2 regions of the Pelorhabdus sp. sgz311002 genome follow, and region 2 is predicted to be linked to the other one. Evidence: a T-box and tRNA genes for the amino acid it is inferred to sense, from the RefSeq annotation. Region 2 holds a T-box; the other holds one or more tRNA genes.
The links. A T-box is a leader RNA that pairs with one kind of tRNA and senses whether it is charged. The one in region 2 lies ahead of ileS (isoleucine--tRNA ligase), so its partner is inferred to be a tRNA-Ile.
Positions count from the first base shown of each region.

Region 1: it encodes a tRNA-Ile, which carries the amino acid that the T-box ahead of ileS (isoleucine--tRNA ligase) is inferred to sense. The anticodon was not compared.

Region 1 is NZ_JBWBCL010000001.1:374,390-380,486, reverse strand. It holds gene AC0NJP_RS01940 (Nif3-like dinuclear metal center hexameric protein) at 1-218, opposite strand, end outside; gene AC0NJP_RS01935 (tRNA (adenine(22)-N(1))-methyltransferase) at 215-931, opposite strand; tRNA gene AC0NJP_RS01930 (tRNA-Ile) at 994-1,068, opposite strand; tRNA gene AC0NJP_RS01925 (tRNA-Asn) at 1,116-1,191, opposite strand; gene rpoD (RNA polymerase sigma factor RpoD) at 1,265-2,368, opposite strand; gene dnaG (DNA primase) at 2,431-4,230, opposite strand; gene AC0NJP_RS01910 (deoxyguanosinetriphosphate triphosphohydrolase) at 4,453-5,448, opposite strand; gene AC0NJP_RS01905 (LptA/OstA family protein) at 5,567-6,037, shown strand.
Region 2 is NZ_JBWBCL010000001.1:498,212-504,308, reverse strand. It holds gene AC0NJP_RS02605 (TVP38/TMEM64 family protein) at 1-656, opposite strand, end outside; gene AC0NJP_RS02600 (DUF5665 domain-containing protein) at 687-1,013, opposite strand; gene ileS (isoleucine--tRNA ligase) at 1,112-3,901, opposite strand; T-box leader at 3,968-4,181, opposite strand; gene AC0NJP_RS02590 (DivIVA domain-containing protein) at 4,227-4,682, opposite strand; gene AC0NJP_RS02585 (YlmH family RNA-binding protein) at 4,711-5,496, opposite strand; gene proC (pyrroline-5-carboxylate reductase) at 5,489-6,097, opposite strand, start outside.

The DNA.
Region 1 (6,097 bases), 120 kb from region 2:
GGCTTAAATAAGAAAGGATGATGCGAAACAATCAGATCAGCCCCCCACTCTGCCGCTTCCTGGGCGACAGCCAGCGTCACATCAAGAGTTGTCATGATTTTATTCACAGGCTGTTCTTTTGCTCCTACAAACAAGCCAATCTTATCCCATTCTTCCGCTAGATAAGCAGGCGCCCAATTCTCCATAGCCTGCATTACACTTGCACAGGTTACTGTCATGGCAAAAGCTCCTTTAATTGTTGTAGCTGTCTTTTTAAGACAATCGTCTTTTCCTGCGCCCCAATACCGGCATTATTCAGTTGCGTTAAGATCCGCTTTGTATCATTTATTTTTTGACCAATATGCTGAGACAGCAAGGGATCTTGCTTTCTTAGCAGAATTGGACCAACTTCATACAGAATTTTCTCAGCTTCCGTAATTTCTGTCTCTACCGACAAAGTCCCCTGCCCGGAAATTGAACGCTTAGCACAAATCACTTCGTAAAGACGGTCATCATCTATTACAAGCGCCTCATCAATTAGCTTCCAACCGTGCTTTACCAGCCATAAACGCAATGCGCCCGCAGCTCCCATCGGCTGTAGCACAAGCGTCGTAAGACGGTTTATCCAGAGTTCACCTTTTTGGAGAATTTCAATCATTGTCTGCCCGCCCATACCGGCAATCACTACTGCATCGATCTCATCTTCACCAATTACAGTTAGGCCATCGCCTAAACGTACAGAAATTTTATCAGACAGCCCCGCTTGACGAACAGTAAGCGAAGCAGCTTTATAGGGCCCTTCATGAACATCACCAGCAATGGCCCAAGAAACCACGTTCTGCTGCACAAGAAACACGGGCAAATAAGCATGATCTGTGCCAATATCAGCGATTCTAGCACCTTGGGGAACGAAAGCGGCTATTTGACGCAGTCTTTCATTCAATTTCATCATTTTCTCCCCTTTACAAAGAAAAACGGAATTCTTGCTTTGCAAGAATCCCGCATTATTTCAACTGGTGGGCCCACCTGGTATCGAACCAGGGACCAGCCGGTTATGAGCCGGCTGCTCTACCGCTGAGCTATAGGCCCAAGATATGAAAACAGGTTTTCCGAAGAAAGCCTGTTTTGTTATCATTTGGCTCCTTGAGTAGGACTCGAACCTACGACCGATCGGTTAACAGCCGATTGCTCTACCAACTGAGCTATCAAGGAATAGTCACCAACGGGATATATTATAATACAAAATAAGTTATTATGTCAAGCAACTTCATAGAAAAGATGATAATTATTCCAGAAAATCCTTTAATTTCTTGCTACGGCTAGGATGACGTAATTTTCTTAGAGCTTTCGCTTCAATCTGACGAATACGCTCCCTTGTAACGCCAAAATGCTGACCGACTTCTTCCAGTGTTCTGGCACGCCCATCATCAAGACCAAAGCGAAGGCGCAGTACTTTTTTCTCACGATCAGTTAAAGTTTCTAAAACTTCTTCTAACTGTTCTTTTAAAAGCATGAATGAAGCGGCCTCAGCTGGCGCTGGCGCTTCTTGATCTTCAATAAAATCGCCAAGATGGGAATCTTCTTCTTCCCCAATCGGAGTTTCTAAGGAAACTGGTTCTTGGGCAATTTTCATAATTTCCCGTACGCGCTCAACTGTAATTTCCATCTCTTTAGCAATTTCTTCTGGCGCTGGTTCCCGGCCAAGTTCTTGCAAAAGCTGTCGCGATACGCGAATTAATTTATTAATAGTTTCAACCATATGCACCGGAATACGAATCGTCCGCGCTTGGTCGGCAATGGCCCGCGTAATGGCCTGACGAATCCACCAAGTTGCATAGGTAGAGAACTTGTAGCCTTTATTATAATCAAACTTTTCCACGGCTTTAATCAAGCCAAGGTTTCCCTCTTGAATTAAATCAAGGAATAGCATTCCTCGACCCACATAGCGTTTCGCAATACTTACAACAAGGCGCAAATTCGCTTCAGCCAAACGACGTTTGGCGTCTTCATCACCTTTTTCCATGCGTTTTGCCAATAAGATTTCCTCATCGGCAGTTAACAGCGGCACACGCCCAATTTCCTTCAAATACATGCGCACAGGATCATCAATCGTAACTCCCTCAGGAATTGACAGGTCAATATCAATCTCTTCCGCCTGTTCTTCTTCTATGTCAGCTGTGCCAGGTCCTTCTGCCTCAGGGATTTCATCAACAATTTCAATACCTTTCGTCGTGAACATTTCATACACATCATCAATCTCATCAGGTGTCAAGTCATCGCTCTGAAAAGTATCCATAATTTCTGCATATGTTAGCACACCTCCGCGTTTTTTACCGCGGTGCAGCAATTCATTAACATGATCAGTCGTCTGATTCTTTTTCTCTGTCATTTTATTCCCCCCTCCCCAGGCCGATGGCGGTCAGCATGACCGATTGATACTTATTAAAATTTTTATTGGTATAATTTATTAATTTCATGTTTAATTCGCTGGCTCTCTGCTAATTCCTGCAAAAAGCGACTATCCCCCATGCGTTCTAATTCATCGGCTTTTAACCGATGCTCTTCATATTGATTTTTCAAAAAAGCAAGTTCTATGGCTCGAATATAGTCGTCTACTAGGCGCACCTTATCTTCACAAGGAGTCTCTAGCAGCATAATGCCTGATAATTCAGCTGCCGCTGCCTGACTCAAGCGAAGAGATATCCCTTCAGGATCAATCTTACCTGTAGCACTATAATCAGAACTAAGCGCTGCCATAATTTCCTGTCGAACTGGACTACTAAAATGCCCTATCCCAAGCATTGATTCTACATAAGGTAATATCGACGCATCTTGAAACAAAAAATGCATTAGATGACGTTCTGCCTGTTCTGCCGCCCCTACTTTGGGGCCAGCAAGAGAAAGAACATTACTAGTATATCCGCCTTTTACAGTTTTATCCTTTTTAGCTTGTAAAGGATATTTTCTTAACTCTTCCCGAATTGTTCCTTCGTCAATTGTTAAAACAGCAGCTAATCGTGATATATGAGCATTTATCTCTACGGCATTATGAGCTTGCGCCAAAAATGGAACAACCTGTGAAATTACAGCAGCTTTTCCCTCTAAGTGAGAATGGTCAATGCTGCCAAGCGCCCTTTCCACCTCATAAGCAATAGCCGTTAACGCCTTATCCATAAGTGCGGCAAAAGCTTGTCCACCATGACGCCGCACATATTCATCAGGATCCTTACCATCGGGAATTTGAATAATTTTTACTTTCGCCCCAGCCTCGCTAGCCGTAATAATAGCTCGACTCGTAGCATTTTGTCCAGCCGCATCACTGTCATAAGCAAAATAAAATTCATCAGTAAATTTCAGCAACACTTTGGCCTGTTCCGCCGTAAAAGCTGTTCCTAATGATGCTGCAACACAAGTGATCCCAGCGCCATACAGACTCACTGCATCAAAATAACCTTCTACAATAACAACTTTCTTTTGGTCGCGAATCGCTTTGTAGGTTTTATCAAGACCGAACAACTCTCGTCGCTTATTGTAAATTGGCGTTTCCGGTGAATTGAGATATTTAGGTTGACTGTTGTCAAGAACACGTCCGCCAAATGCAATCGGCTGGCCTCGTAAATTTACAATAGGAAAAATAATGCGGCTACGAAAACGGTCATAGAAGCCATCACCCGACTGCCTCTTAACGGCCAATCCGCTTTCTTCCAAAACTGCCAACGAAACACTTCTCTCAAGCAAGGCCTGACTCAATTTATTCCAGAAAGGCGGCGCAAACCCCAATTGAAAAATCTCGATAATTTCAGGCGTAATTTGACGATCCATCAAATAATCAAGCGCCTCTTTACCATAGTTAGTCCGCGTCAAACAAGAATGATAGAAATCAGCGGCCAACTGATTTGCCTGAACTAAACGAGCAATTTGCTTTTCTCTCATTCGTTCCGCATCGGTTTTTTCTCGTTCTGGTAAAGGGATATTTAACTTCTGCGCTAGCAGCTTAACGGCATCAAAAAAATCAATGTTTTCAATCTTCATAAGAAAGTTAAAAACATTGCCGCCAGCACCACAGCCAAAACAGTAAAAAAAACCTTTATCAGGCGTAACCGAAAAAGATGGCGTCTTTTCATGATGAAAGGGACAACATCCCCAAAAATTCTTTCCCTTCTTTTTTAAAGGCACATAATCTGATATAACGCTAACTATATCACTTTCGCTTCGCAGACGATCGACGAAATCATCATTTGTACTCTTCATTTAGATCCCCTATCGTGTAAGCGATTCTTCCTTGTAGCCCTTAAGGCATTATTAAGTTTTGAGTATATTCTACAACTCACGTCAAAATCCTGCTTTCTGTCAAGCAGGATTTTAGACTCTTTTTTTATGGATATATTACTATTCCATATAAGTTTTATAAATCCTCTTTTTCCTCTTGACAAAAAATTTTTCTTCGCTCAAAGCAGACAAAATCTTCTACCATTATTGGTACCCCGATTTTTTCGGTAAAAAAAACTCTTCAAATAGTCGAATTGCATATAAGTCTGTCAGACCAGCCACATAGTCGATTACGCTCGTTTTCAATCCCCACTGCGCTTCTCTTGCTAAAAAATCTTCCGGTAATGTGTGTGGATTTTTTAAAAAATGCGATACGAGACTTAAAATAATAAATTTCGCTTTCTCTCGTTCTAGTTGAAGCGCCGGAGAAAAATAAAGTGTTTCAAACATAAATTCGCGAAACTCATCCATGGCGTTTTGCACAGCCGCCGACATGGTAATTTCATCAGCTTTGCTTGACGTTTCCACAATATCAGAAACCATAGCTGTAATCATCTGCGAAGGATTGCGACCAAATAAACTGGCTACTTGTTGTGGTAAATCAGATGGTTTTAACATTCCAGCACGAATTCCATCATCAAAATCATGGCATAAATAAGCAATACGGTCACCGATTCGAACAATACACCCCTCTAAGGTACTCGGTTTTTGCGGACCAGTATGACACAAAATCCCATCTTCCACTTCCTTAGTAAGATTCAATCCTTGACCATTTTTTTCTAAATATCGTACCACTCTAAGACTTTGCTCATTATGGTTAAAATGGCCGGAAAAATCACGTAGCGCAAATTCACCGGCATGGCCGAACGGAGTATGACCTACGTCATGACCTAAAGCAATCGCCTCCGTTAAATCTTCATTTAAACGGAGACTACGGGCAATAGTGCGAGAAATTTGAGCCACTTCCAAACTATGAGTCATGCGCATGCGATAATGATCGCCCGGCGAAATATAAACTTGCGTTTTATGTTTTAAGCGCCGAAACGATTTCGAATGAATCACGCGATCACGATCTCGTTGGAAGGCGGTGCGAAAGGGACAAGGCTCCTCTTGCCGCGCCTTTTGCGACTGGCTGCTTTTTGCCGCTCGTTCCGAAAGAACCGTTAATTCTAGTTTTTCCAGATATTCTCTCACACTCATAACTTTCACCCTTCCCTGCTAATCTTTTCGACTAAAAGACTTGGTATTTTTACCAAACTAGCAAACATGACAATCACCTTCTATTTCTGCTATACTAGCAGTAAGGATGGTGACTTATATGATAAAAAAACTCATGTTAATTCTAATAGCTCTACTTATTCTTTCCAGTACAGCCTTAGCCAAACCAACGATCACAGCTGATAAAACCTATTTTGACATAACAACAGGTCTTTATAATCTGGAAGGGAATGTATATATCGAAGCAGGTTCACGCATTATAACAGCTGGGGCAGCCCGAGTAAATATGGCAACCTTAGAAGTCACTGGCCTTGGCGGCATTACAGTAAATGACGGCGATATTAAATTCAGCGGTGACAGCGTCTTTGTTTCAGGAGCACAAAGTAAAGCAGATATTACAGGAAATATTATTTTTTTGCGAAAAGACTTAACAATTACAGCGGATCAAGTAACTTTTAACTGGAAAACTAAAGAGGCCCTATTCACGGGTCATGTAGAAGTCAAAAAAGACAAAGACACAAAGACTTATGAATCAGTTAAATATAATGTAGTAACAGATACAATTCTCTAGCAAAGAGAATTGTTCCTGTCTGGGTAATAAATAAGTCAAAGAATCCCTGTTTCTAAATAG
Region 2 (6,097 bases):
TAATAATATAAGACTGCCAGCAGAACGACAAAGAACGATGTGATCAACAGCGTCAAGCGAAAGCTACGCGTAATATTCTGGCCTAAGTAAGAGTAGAGCAATAACGGCGGTGTTTGCCCCAGCGCCGTTGCCCACAGATATTCTCTTGCGGTAAGCTGCGTGACGCCAGCGCCGTAACTAACTACTTTATAGGGAACCAACGGCATCATCCGCGCAAAAAAAATCGCACCTAGACCATAGCGACGGCAAAACCGATTGAGTAATTCCAACTGCGAAGCAGCCACAAAGCTCTCGACAAAGGGGCGTCCATACCAACGAGCCAGAAAGAAATCAAGAGCAGCGCCCAAAAAAGCGCCAATCCAAGAATAGCAGGCACCCATAAACCAGCCAAAAAGCCAGGCATTGGCAATCGTAAGAATCATCCCAGGCATAAAGGGCACGAGTGATTGTAATATCACAACAGTGACCGCTGTAAGGGGCGCCCAAATCCCATAGCTAAGAATAAAGTGACGCAACGCTTCTAAGTTGTGTTCTTTCATAACGGCAAAGCTATTATGCACAAACTCATTTACGGCAGGAATAAAAAAATAGATACAAACGCAGCAGATGAGCAGTCCCGCTTTTACGCCATATCCAGTCCAAACTGGCCGACTCATCCCATTCACTCCCTGCTAACAATAATCGGATTAAAACTTGCTGCTGTGGGCTTCAACAATCCGGATAATCTCGGCAATAAAGGTACCAATGCCGGGAATATTTAATAAAATAAGCCGCCGTAATAAATCAAGCATAAGCGCAAATACCAAGGTAGCGCCTAAAGCGATCCCTAAGCCACGGGCAATACCAGCAATAAAATTCGTTAAAATCAACTTTGATGGCTTTTCCAGCATTTCCATATACTGAGCGACGCGCATACTTTCCAAATGCCTTAGAAGTCGCTCTAGTTGCGCCTCAAGCAAACGACTTCTTGCTTCAGGGCTCAGCGGATTAAATTGTTCACCCGAGTCTTTCATCGACTTTCCTCCCAGAATAGTATAACCTTTCGGAAAGAAAAAAACCGGAAAGAAGTTTCCGGTTTTTCCGTCTTAAAGAACAGGTAAGATTTTTGCAATTACTTTACAACAGAAGCGCAACGACTGCAAAGCGTAGGATGATCCGCGCTTTCTCCAACGGAATCACTGTAGATCCAGCAGCGTTCGCATTTTTCACCAGTTGCTGCCGCTACGACCATTTTCAAATCTGCTTCTGCTGATACAAAAGCTGCTTCATCGGTTGTATCGCCTTCTTCTACGGAAACTTTAGATACAATTAAAATTCCCGCTAAATCAGCGCCACAGCTTTCCAATACTTTATAGGCATCCCCTTTTGCATAAATCGTAATAGCTGCATCGAGAGAATGGCCAATCGTTTTGGCACGACGGGCTGCTTCTAGGCCTTTCGTGATTTCACTGCGCAATGCTAAGATCGCATCCCACTTTTCAGCCAAGGCATTATCAATATACTCAGGTTTTGCTGTAGGCCAGGTAGTCATTTGAATACTTTCTGGCATATCTCCTGTTTTCGGTACATAACGCCATACTTCTTCGGCCGTAAAGCTAAGAACAGGCGCCAGCATCGTTAACAGGCTGACCATAATTTCATACATAGCCGTCTGAGCTGCCCGACGTTGTACGGAAGTTTTCCCTTCCGCATAGAGGCGGTCTTTCAAAATATCAAGATAAATAGAACTTAAATCAACGGTGCAGAAATTATGAACCGTATGATATAAAGTATGGAACTCATATTCTTCATAGGCCTCAGTTACTTTAGAGCGTACTTGTTCTAAGCGCAGCAAGGCCCAACGATCGATTTCCAAAAGATCTTTATACTCTACTTTATGCTGAGCCGGATCGAAATCTGCTAAGTTTCCTAAAATATAGCGGAAAGTATTGCGAATTTTACGATATACTTCAGACATTTGCTTTAAAATATCATTGGAAATACGAATATCCGCTTTGTAATCGGCTGAGGCTACCCACAACCGTAAAATATCGGCGCCATATTTTTTAATGACTTCCGGCGGGAAAATAACATTCCCAATGGATTTGGACATTTTACGGCCTTCGCCGTCAACAACAAAGCCATGTGTCAAAACAGCATCATAAGGAGCTCTGCCCTTAGTCGCTACCGAAGTCAATAGTGAGGACTGGAACCAGCCGCGATGCTGGTCACTGCCTTCTAAATAAAGATCAGCAGGCCATTTTAGTTCTTCACGCTGCGTTAGGACTGCAGCATGGCTGGAGCCGCTGTCAAACCAAACGTCCATAATGTCTGTTTCCTTCCGGAAACCTTTTTTACCACAATGCGGGCAGGAGAAACCTTCTGGCAGAATTTCTTCAGCGGTTTTTGCCCACCAAGCGTCAGAACCTTCCCGACCAAACAAATCAGATACCGCTTGAATTGTTTCATCATTAATAATATGCTCGCCGCAATCGTTGCAATAGAAAATCGGAATTGGCACGCCCCAAACTCTCTGACGAGAAATGCACCAATCATGACGATCCACAACCATATTGTGAATCCGGTCTTCGCCCCAAGCAGGAATCCACTGAACATCTTCGATGGCTTGCAGCGCTTCCTTTCTGAAACCATCAACCGAAGCAAACCACTGTTCTGTAGCCCGAAAAATAACAGGACTCTTGCAACGCCAGCAATGGGCATACTGGTGGCGGAGGGAACTCTTACCAAGCAGCATTCCTGTAGCAGCCAGTTCCTTGATCACAGGTACATTGGCATCATCGACATGAAGGCCAGCAAATTTGCCAGCTTCAGCCGTCATCTTGCCTTGATGATCTACGGGGCAAATAATCGGCAATTTATACTTCATGCCAATTTCAAAGTCCTCCTGGCCATGACCGGGAGCCGTATGAACGCAGCCAGTACCCGCTTCCAGCGTAACATGTTCGCCAAGCAGGATTGGTGATTGACGATCCATGAAGGGATGATGGAATAGAGCGCCTTCCAGTTCAGAACCTTTTAACGATCCAAGAATCGTATATTCCCCTAAATGATTCGCTGTTACAACAGATTCGATCAATTCGGTTGCTAACAAATAGACTTCCTGATCAAATTTAACCCAAGAATATTCAAATTCCGGATTCACCGAAATGGCCACATTGGCCGGCATGGTCCAAGGAGTTGTCGTCCAGATCACAGCAAATGCTTGCTTCGGATCAACGCCTGCAGGCAATGTATTTTTGTCATCAACAAGCGGGAATTTTACAAAAATCGAATGGGATTTCTTTTCGGCATATTCGATTTCCGCCTCAGCCAAAGCCGTTTCGCAAGATGTGCACCAATATACTGACTTCAGGCCTTTATAAATATAGCCTTTCTTAGCCATTTCGCCAAAAACCTGAATCTGTTTGGCTTCAAAGTAAGGTCTAAGCGTCACATAAGGATTTTCCCAGTCGCCCATAACGCCAAGACGTTTAAAATCTTCGCGCTGCATGTCGAGACATTTTAAGGCATAGTTTTTACATTCTTTTCTAAGAGCCAAAGGATCTAGTTCATGGCGGTTTAAACCTAAGATCTTAATGGCAGCATGTTCAATCGGCAGGCCATGAGTATCCCAGCCAGGAACATAGGGTGCATCAAAACCGCAATGGCTTTTATACTTAATAATAATGTCTTTTAAAATTTTATTTAAGGATGTACCAAGATGAATATTGCCATTGGCATAAGGCGGACCGTCGTGGAGAACAAACTTTTTACGTCCTTTGGACCGTTTTTGTTTTTCTGCATAAATATTTTTTTCCGTCCACCAAGCCAGCATCTCTGGTTCACGTTGCGGTAAATTACCTCGCATTGGAAACTCTGTTTCCGGCAAATTCAAAGTTTTACTGTAATCAACTTCTGACATACCGACACCTCCAAAAAATTAACACCGTTTCTAGGGAATACCGGAAAATAAAAAAAGCCTTCATCCCTAAGGGACGAGAGCTTTTCCCGTGGTACCACCCTAATGACAGTTACGTCACTTTAAAAAACGAAATAACGCTCGTCATACGGTAAGACTTACTTGTGATTCAGCCTTACAGCTTCCGGGTGATCTTCTTACTGTACGAACTCTGCTAGGCTTTCACTATTCCTGGCTCGCTGTCAGAATCATAACAGAATACTGTCCCGTTCATCGCTTTATCTACGAATATAGCTAAATTATACTCAATTTGCGGTCAACCGTCAAATCAAGCTTCTTCTTCTGCTTCTTCCTGGATAATCATATCAAGCTGCGCCTGCAACATCGTTTTCATGCGCGAACGATAAATTTGCATTTGTTTATGTATTTCTTCATATTCGCCAGACAAACGACGTACTTTTGCCGTAGCTTCATCCACAAGCTGCTGACCCTTAATTTCCGCTTCCCGCATTAAAAGTTCTGATTGCTTCTTCGCATTCAGCTTGACTTCTTCGGCGGTTTCTTGTGCAATAACCAGGGTATTATGAAGGGTATTTTCCATTTGCTGATAATTTTCCAATTTGCCATTCAGGCGTTCAATCGTATCTTTCAGTTCTACATTTTCCCGGTATAAATGTTCATAATCTTTGATGACAAGATCAAGAAATCCGTCAATTTCATCTTCATTATAGCCGCGAAAACTACGTTTAAATTCTTTGTTTTGAATATCTAACGGTGTTAACATCGCCATTCCCCCGTCTTTTACAACAAGCTTATAAATAACGGCGCAACAAAATACTGAGCCGTCCTTTTTTGGTTGTACCTAATACTTCGGCCACTTCGAGTCGACCACGACCACGCATGGAAATCACATCGCCTGCTTTTACAGCCTGATCCGATTTTCGTACAGGCTGCCAATTGAGTTTAATTTTATCAGCCGCAATATCATCAGACATTTTCGTGCGGCTTGTCCCAAAACCAGCTGCTGCAATCACATCAAGACGAAGCGATGCGGCAGTTGTGCGAATCTCTTTAATCTTCTCTTCTTTTGGTGGAATTAGAGCTAAATCAGCCTCTTCGATTTCTACTGTGACTGGTCCAACGGAAGTAAGATTGGAAAGTAAAAAAGGCACTAAAGACTGGTGAACAAGGACAAAGGCTCCTTCGTTCATCAGCACAATATCGCCAGTCATTTCTCGCTCAATCCCACAGCCCAGAACAGCGCCTAGTACATCGCGATGCGTCAATCTGTCAAAGCGTTTATCCCATTTTACCTTAAGTGCAGCAATTTGGTAAACAGGTTTGCCGCGAAAATCAGTTTGAATGAAAGCAGCTTTTACGCGTTCCGCACCATCATAGCCGCCAAAACATTCCAGCCGTACAGCCGGATAGTGGGCCGATACCGTCTCGGCAATCATCATTGCATGAGGGTCAAGAAAGTCCGACACCTTGACCTTGCCATTCTTTGCCACCGCTTCCGCCAAATCAATCAGCTTAGCCGCTATATCACCATCACCGTCAGCACGGTAATAGCGCAATAGTTTTTCCCGATCACTCATGCTTTTTCCCCAAATCTTTGGACTGTTTTGTTGCCGCAACTACAGCATCAATTAAAGCAGCACGAATGCTATAGCGCTCCAAGGTTTGTACGCCCGTAATGGCCGTACCGCCAGGAGATGTAACCATATCTCGAAGTTGCGCTGGATGAAGTCCCGTATCAAGTACCATTTTTGCAGCGCCAAGCAAAGTCTGTGCAGCCAAAGTAATCGCCATAGCTCTTGGCAACCCTACTTTCACACCCGCATCGGCTAAAGCATCAATCATAACAAAACCATAAGCCGGTCCGCTACCTGATAAGCCGGTCACAGCATCAAGCAATTTTTCTTCAATTTCAATAGCCTTACCAGCCGAACGGAAAATAGCTAACACGGCTTCCATTTGTTCCGCTGTTGCTTTCTTGCCTGCCGCAACAGCCGCCATGCCTTCGCCCACAGCCATCGGCGTATTGGGCATAACACGAATAACCGGATTTTCCGGTAAAACCGTTTCAATCCGGCTAAGCGTCAGACCTGCTACAATGGAAACAATGACCGTCTTAGGACGAACCATTGCTTTAATGACTGGAAAAACCGATTCAATCACTTGTGGTTTTACCGTTAA